Regions from separate parts of the Veillonella sp. 3627 genome, predicted to be linked through region 2. Evidence: a T-box and tRNA genes for the amino acid it is inferred to sense, from the RefSeq annotation. Region 2 holds a T-box; the other holds one or more tRNA genes.
What was found. A T-box is a leader RNA that pairs with one kind of tRNA and senses whether it is charged. The one in region 2 lies ahead of EO114_RS04780 (valine--tRNA ligase), so its partner is inferred to be a tRNA-Val.
Positions count from the first base shown of each region.

Region 1: it has a tRNA-Val gene. The T-box ahead of EO114_RS04780 (valine--tRNA ligase) is inferred to sense a tRNA for this amino acid. The anticodon was not compared.

Region 1 is NZ_RQVG01000006.1:116,257-119,677, forward strand. It holds gene EO114_RS04565 (nicotinate-nucleotide--dimethylbenzimidazole phosphoribosyltransferase) at 1-469, shown strand, start outside; gene EO114_RS04570 (hypothetical protein) at 636-836, shown strand; gene EO114_RS04575 (DUF86 domain-containing protein) at 811-1,116, shown strand; tRNA gene EO114_RS04580 (tRNA-Gly) at 1,355-1,429, shown strand; tRNA gene EO114_RS04585 (tRNA-Asn) at 1,440-1,515, shown strand; tRNA gene EO114_RS04590 (tRNA-Lys) at 1,543-1,618, shown strand; tRNA gene EO114_RS04595 (tRNA-Glu) at 1,629-1,703, shown strand; tRNA gene EO114_RS04600 (tRNA-Val) at 1,707-1,782, shown strand; gene EO114_RS04605 (LPO_1073/Vpar_1526 family protein) at 1,917-3,290, shown strand.
Region 2 is NZ_RQVG01000007.1:44,086-47,506, reverse strand. It holds gene EO114_RS04790 (adenosylcobinamide amidohydrolase) at 1-673, opposite strand, end outside; gene yfbR (5'-deoxynucleotidase) at 774-1,367, shown strand; T-box leader at 1,555-1,765, shown strand; gene EO114_RS04780 (valine--tRNA ligase) at 1,864-3,421, shown strand, end outside.

The DNA.
Region 1 (3,421 bases), on a different contig from region 2:
CACTTTGAGCATTCAAGAAAAGGCAAAACAGTTGACCGCCAGTTTGGCAGAACACGATTTGCCGAGCCAAGACGGCGTGCATGTATTAGCCACCGTAGGCTCTCCAGACGTGGTGGTCTTAACAGGACTTATCCTGGGGGCGGCAAGCCATCGTATGGCAGTGGTCTTCGACACGGCGGAAACAGGAGCAGCCGTACTAGCTGCAAAATGTATCAACGAAGCAGTCATGGATTACGTGTTCCCATCTGTCCATACAGGGGAACCAGTGCAAGCAGCACAAATGAAATACTTGGGAATCAAGCCGCATCTGTTCTATGGCTTTGAAATGGATGAAGCCTTAGGATCCACCATGGGACTATCTGTCCTTGATGCGGGTATGCATATGTTAAATGATATGAAAACATTCGGGGAAGCTAGTGTAAACGTGGCTGTCGATGGACCGGGATCTAAGCGTCAGGATGGACGGTAATAGTTACTAATTATGTGGTATAATATAGAAAAGGAGGAAGTAGTATGAAAACACTTGATGAGATTCGTAACTTAATTGCTCCGGTTCTAGAGCTATATCACGTGAAATCAGCCTATCTTTTGGCTCTTATGCTCGTGGTGAGGCTACAGAAATTAGTGATGTAGATTTGTTTGTAGTTTTTGATAATGATAGTATTAGTTTGTTTGAAGTGGGCGGCCTTTTAGAAACTTTAAAAGAAGTGTTGCAAATGGATGTAGATTTGCTTACTGATGGAAATAAATTGACTAAACGATTTCAAGAAAATTTATATAGAGATATGATTCATATATATGGTGATATCTATGGAGAACAAAGATATATTAGTTGATGTATTGGATTTAATAGATAGGTTAGATGCGTCTGTTAAGCTATATAAAATTCAAGTAATTGCAGAGACATTAGGAAAGGTTTCTCAAGATTTTAAGGATAGCCATACTGAAATTCCTTGGAAAAATATTAAAGGCATGCGAAATCAGTTGTCTCATAATTATGGACAAAATAACTATAGACTTATTTGGAGCACGTATAAAGAAAAGTTACCAGAATTGAGAGAACAATTGGTGGCCATATTGGACGACGAATATGGTTTTGAAAATGAGATGTTTTAAAAAATAGTAAAGATTGTAGCAAGCTATATCCCTGATAGTGTGCTACAATCTTTTTTGTATCTTGTCTATCAAGGTTGTCTAATATATTGAAAATATAACAATATTATATGTTGATAGGATGAAGTTATCATATGCTGTTTAACAAAAAAATATTTGTTAAAAATATGTTGACAACCATCCAAATTTTTTGGTATTATAAATAAGCAGTCGCAAGAAAGAAAACCAGGATTGCATACATGCGGAAATAGCTCAGCGGTAGAGCACCGCCTTGCCAAGGCGGGGGTCGCGAGTTCGAATCTCGTTTTCCGCTCCAGTTTGTTCATTCCTCGATAGCTCAGCAGGTAGAGCAATCGGCTGTTAACCGATCGGTCGTAGGTTCGAGTCCTACTCGAGGAGCCAACTTACTTTCGGTTAGTATACTATCATGACCCACTAGCTCAGTTGGCAGAGCACCTGACTTTTAATCAGGGTGTCCCGCGTTCGAGTCGCGGGTGGGTCACCACTTACAACATGGCCCGTTGGTCAAGCGGTTAAGACACCGCCCTTTCACGGCGGTATCGGGGGTTCGATTCCCCCACGGGTCACCATATGGACGATTAGCTCAGCTGGGAGAGCGCCTGCCTTACAAGCAGGATGTCGGCAGTTCGATCCTGTCATCGTCCACCACGCTAGGAACTACCTAAGGGTAGTTCCTTTTTTATAGGTAAAAGTATGAATAGTACTTTTAAAGATACACATAAATCGGTATAATAAGGATAGTAAAGACAGATAACATTGCAGTATAACTAGGAGGATTTTCTATGGATGGATTAATAGAACTTTCATTGCGATATGGACCATATGTGGTTATTTTAGGAGTGATTTGTCTATTTCTTTTATGTTGCTACTTCTTATTTCGGGATAAGAAAGGAAGTACTAGCAACAAAATAGTGGATTCGCTATCATATGATGATCCTTATGAACACCAAAGAAGGACATTTCAAAATCCCTATGCTCTTCGAGACGAAGAACTATCCGTAGATCCTGTGGAAGATGATTTTGTAGAAGGTATAGTCTCAGAAGAATTAGTCCGTGCTGTGAAAGAACAACCGCCGGAAGAAGCAGAAGATGCGACTAGAATTATGCCAAAAGTAACGGAACGTATGATTACCGAGACGATAGAGGCTCAACCAGAGGCGTCTATTAAACTAGCTGTAAAAGAGCAAACATTACTAGATAAAGCGGTAGCTCAATATAAATCTGCATTCGGTATTTTAAATCCTGAATCTGAAGAAAAGGTTACTGAGATTACAGAAGCCATATTGGCGCAATTAGATACTGAATCAGAGGAAGAAACTACGCATTTATTTGAAAATATAGCGTTACAAGAAAGTTTATTACATGTACAAAAGGCGTATGTAGCGAATTCTACTGAGTGGATGAAAGAAATCCTCTTAGAAACTTTCAAAGATGTGGTGGAACAACCTCAATCTAGCACATTATATTTGGTAGCTGTTGATGCATTGAAGAGTTTAGTACATTTACAAGTGGGACATTTGCAAGCATTAGCTATCTCATTGATCATACAATATTCTAAAAATTCTAATAACTATTCAGTAGAAAATTTCCGCCATTATTTGGAAAAGTATATTGAACCATTCATGAGCGATTTGCCACGAAAAGAAGATATGTATCAGCAATTAGAATATTTGCGTTGTATCTCTTTTGGGGAAACCTTGTCATTCCAACAAATTATGAGAAATTCCTATCCTCTTGTATTTGATTACCGTGGATTTAGCCATGAAGAATTAGCTTTCATAGTACAAGATACGCCAGTGAAGATGCCTATTGTCGTAGAAAGTATTAACTCTTCATTATTGAAATTGATGGCTGTGGATGAATATATGTTGCCTAGCTTATTCAAGCGAGCTGGACTCACAGATATTAGTATCCAAAATGGGTTAACTCGTCTTGCTTTTGGTAAGGCTGTTGATTGGGATAGTACATCGTTTGATGAAGTATTGGAACGTATCTCTCCATTATTAGTGGATTTTAGTCATATTTATGATCGAGCACCGCTTAGTCGCTTGCATCTCACTTTGCTAGGTATTTATTTGGGCAGTGCTATGGTACGTGCTACTATTCACGAACAATTTGATGTATCTCCTTGGTTTGATACTTCTGGACGATACTAGAAATAAAATTGAATACAATAATCCCCTACACTTCCGGACGAAAGCATCGGATGCGGTAGGGGATTTTATGTTAATAGATGCAGAATTTACGTAGGAGAAGTGTCAGTTTAGAAGGAAAAAAGGACGCTGCT
Region 2 (3,421 bases):
CTAAGGTGTCGCCAAATTGAGAGAACGTACCTGAGTCTGTAAGGAGTTCTCCGTTCGGATCGATGGTCATAATGACGCCATCTGTAGATGTACCCGTAGCAGGCTGTCCCGATACAATGCTAGTAATCCCCTTGGATTGGAGTGCTACAGTTTTCGCTTCCGTTATGGTTAGCAATGATTTTGTAAGAGCCCCATCGGTGAGGGCGCAATTGGTAAATACTAATAAGTTGATGGTGCCTCCAGCATGGAAGGCGCCATCTTTTTCGTAGTACGTATAGCCATCGCCTGCTCGATGCGCTGTTTTTTCAACACCAGCAGTAGCAATAACTTCTACAATGATAGTTCCTTCTTGGTAACATACATAAGCATGTCGATCCATAGAGGCGCTAGTCAATAAGGCTGTACAGAAATGAATAGGTAAGTCTAACTGTACGCATTCTTTTGCCAAATAAGCAGACGTGGATCCACCAGGTAACTCACTTTCATCATTGACGAAAAACGTGAGTTGTTGATTGCGCACAGCCATTACATGGTGCAAGCCTCCGTTGAAAGGGCTCGTGCTGATGGCATAATAGGGCATGTCATAGGTCACAGTAATGGCAGAATTGTGTATATCTACATAGCCACCACTACGTAATGTAGCAGGGGCAAGGTATGAGTTTTGCGTTGTCATGAATCCTCCTAGGAATTAAATTTGTATTCTCTATATAGTTATAGTACCACAAAAGTGACAGGGATAGTATAATATAAATAGTTATTAGGAGGCATATACCATGGAAGAAAGTCATTTTTTTGCCCTCTTAGGGCGTATGAAATATATTCAGCGTTGGAGCTTGATGCGCAATACAGAAGTAGAAAATTTACAAGGTCATAGCTTAGAAACGGCTATGATTGCTCATCAACTGGGAGTACTTCGGAATACATATTTTGGTGGGAATGTGGATGTGAATCGATTAGCGGTACTGGCCATGTATCATGATGTGAGTGAAGTATTCACTGGAGATATGCCCACGCCAGTGAAATATTTTAATCCTAAGTTGCGTGCCCTCTATGGAGAAGTAGAACAGTTGGCCAATGAAACCTTATGGCGTACATTGCCAGAACCGGTGCAACCAGCCTATGAGGAAGCCTTAGTATCTGTGCCAAAGGAATATGAAGTGCTTGTGAAAGCAGCGGATACCTTGTCAGCATTTATGAAATGTGTCACAGAAAAATCCGCTGGTAATAATGAGTTTAATGCGGCTTATGATACGATTTATGAACGTTTAGCACAGATGCAATTACCAGAGGTAGATTTATTTTTGAAAGTCTATGTGCCTAGCTTGACGAAGTCTTTAGATGAAATGAATGTATCCTTTGCAAAGTAATGTGTACTCCCTATGTTGAAACGTTTGATGAGGAATGCTAGATATAGGTGATACGTTGATATATAGACAAAATGATAGTGTTGTGAAGGGATGTCACAAGTGTATGATAACTCTAGAAAGTGTATAGAGTTTTATGAGCCATATATTGACGATATTACATACTTTCACGTATACTAATATTATATAGATAATGACTAAGAAGAGGAAAAATCTTTTGAACGCATCACAGAGAGCATTGGGGTGGTGGAACAATGTATGTAGTAGGAAGAGGGTAGCCTCGGAGTTGGCATGGTGAACTAGAGTAAGTGTGCCCGCTGATCAGCGTTAACGATAATGAGTGATTGCTACGGCAATAATCTAGGTGGTACCGCGGAAGTATAGATCCTTTCGTCCTAACGGACGAGGGGTCTTTTTTGTATATATGGGAGGGATATTCACAGTTTTGCTGTACAGAACAGTGATAACCTAGTGATATAACCAATACATAGGAGGACATATGAAAGAATATAAAAATTTGACAACCTACAATCCAAAGGAGATTGAACAACAATGGTACACATATTGGGAAGAGAAAGGTTACTTTCACGAGGAAGTAGATACGAATAAAGAGCCTTTCAGTATTGTGTTACCGCCGCCGAATGTAACAGGTCAATTGCACATGGGTCATGCCCTTGATAACACCTTGCAAGATATTTTGATTCGTACGAAACGTATGCAAGGCTACAACGTGTTGTGGATGCCTGGTACAGACCATGCAGGGATTGCAACGCAAGTAAAAGTAGAAGAAAATATCATGAAAACAGAGGGAAAATCTCGTCATGATTTAGGTCGTGAAGAGTTCTTGAAACGTGTATGGGAGTGGAAACAAGAGTACGGTAGCACCATCGTAAAACAAATCCGTAGTTTAGGTGCTTCTTGTGACTGGACGAGAGAGCGTTTTACCTTGGATGAAGGTTACCATGAAGCAGTATTAAAAGTATTCGTAGAGTTATACGAAAAAGGTTTAATCTATCGTGGAGAACGCATCACTAACTGGTGCCCTAATTGTTTGACAGCTTTATCCGATATCGAAGTAGAACACGAAGATGAAAATGGTCATTTATGGCATATTAAATATCCTGTGATCGGGGAAGAAGATGTATTTTTAACAGTAGCTACCACACGCCCTGAAACGATGTTTGGTGACGTAGCCGTAGCGGTGAACCCTAACGACGAGCGCTATGCCCATTTAGTAGGCAAAGAATTATTGCTTCCATTCGTGAATCGTCATATCCCAATCATTGCCGATGAATACGTAGATCAATCTTTCGGTACTGGTTGCGTAAAAATTACACCAGCTCATGACCCTAATGACTTTGAAATGGGACAACGCCATAATTTAGAAAGTATTGTGGTGATGAACCCGGATGGCACCATGAATGCAGGAGCAGGTCACTTTGTAAATATGCCTCGTGAATTAGCGCGTAAACAAGTAGTAGCAGAATTAGAGGCGCAAGGTTTATTAGAAAAAGTGGAAGAACATGGGCATAGTGTAGGTCATTGTTCTCGTTGTAACACAACAGTAGAACCTATGGTATCGAAACAATGGTTTGTATCTATGGAACCATTGGCAAAACCTGCTTTAGAAGTGGTACGTGACAAATCTATTGAATTTGTACCAGAACGCTTTACTAAAACATATACCAACTGGTTAGAGTCTATTCGCGATTGGTGTATTTCTCGTCAATTGTGGTGGGGACATCGTATCCCAGCATGGTACTGCCAAGACTGTGGGGAAACGATTGTAACGACAGAAACATTGACAGAATGTCCACATTGCCATGGCAAAGTAGAACAAGATCCAGACGTATTAGATACATGGTTCAGCTCTGCGTTATGGCCATTTGCTACAATGGGTTGGCCTGAAAATACAGAGGAAGTGAAACATTGGTACCCAACTAGTGTTATGGTAACAGGCTACGACATCATCTTCTTCTGGGTAGCTCGTATGATTTTCATGGGCTTAGAATTTAAAAAAGAAATTCCTTTCAAACACGTATTCATTCATGGCCTAG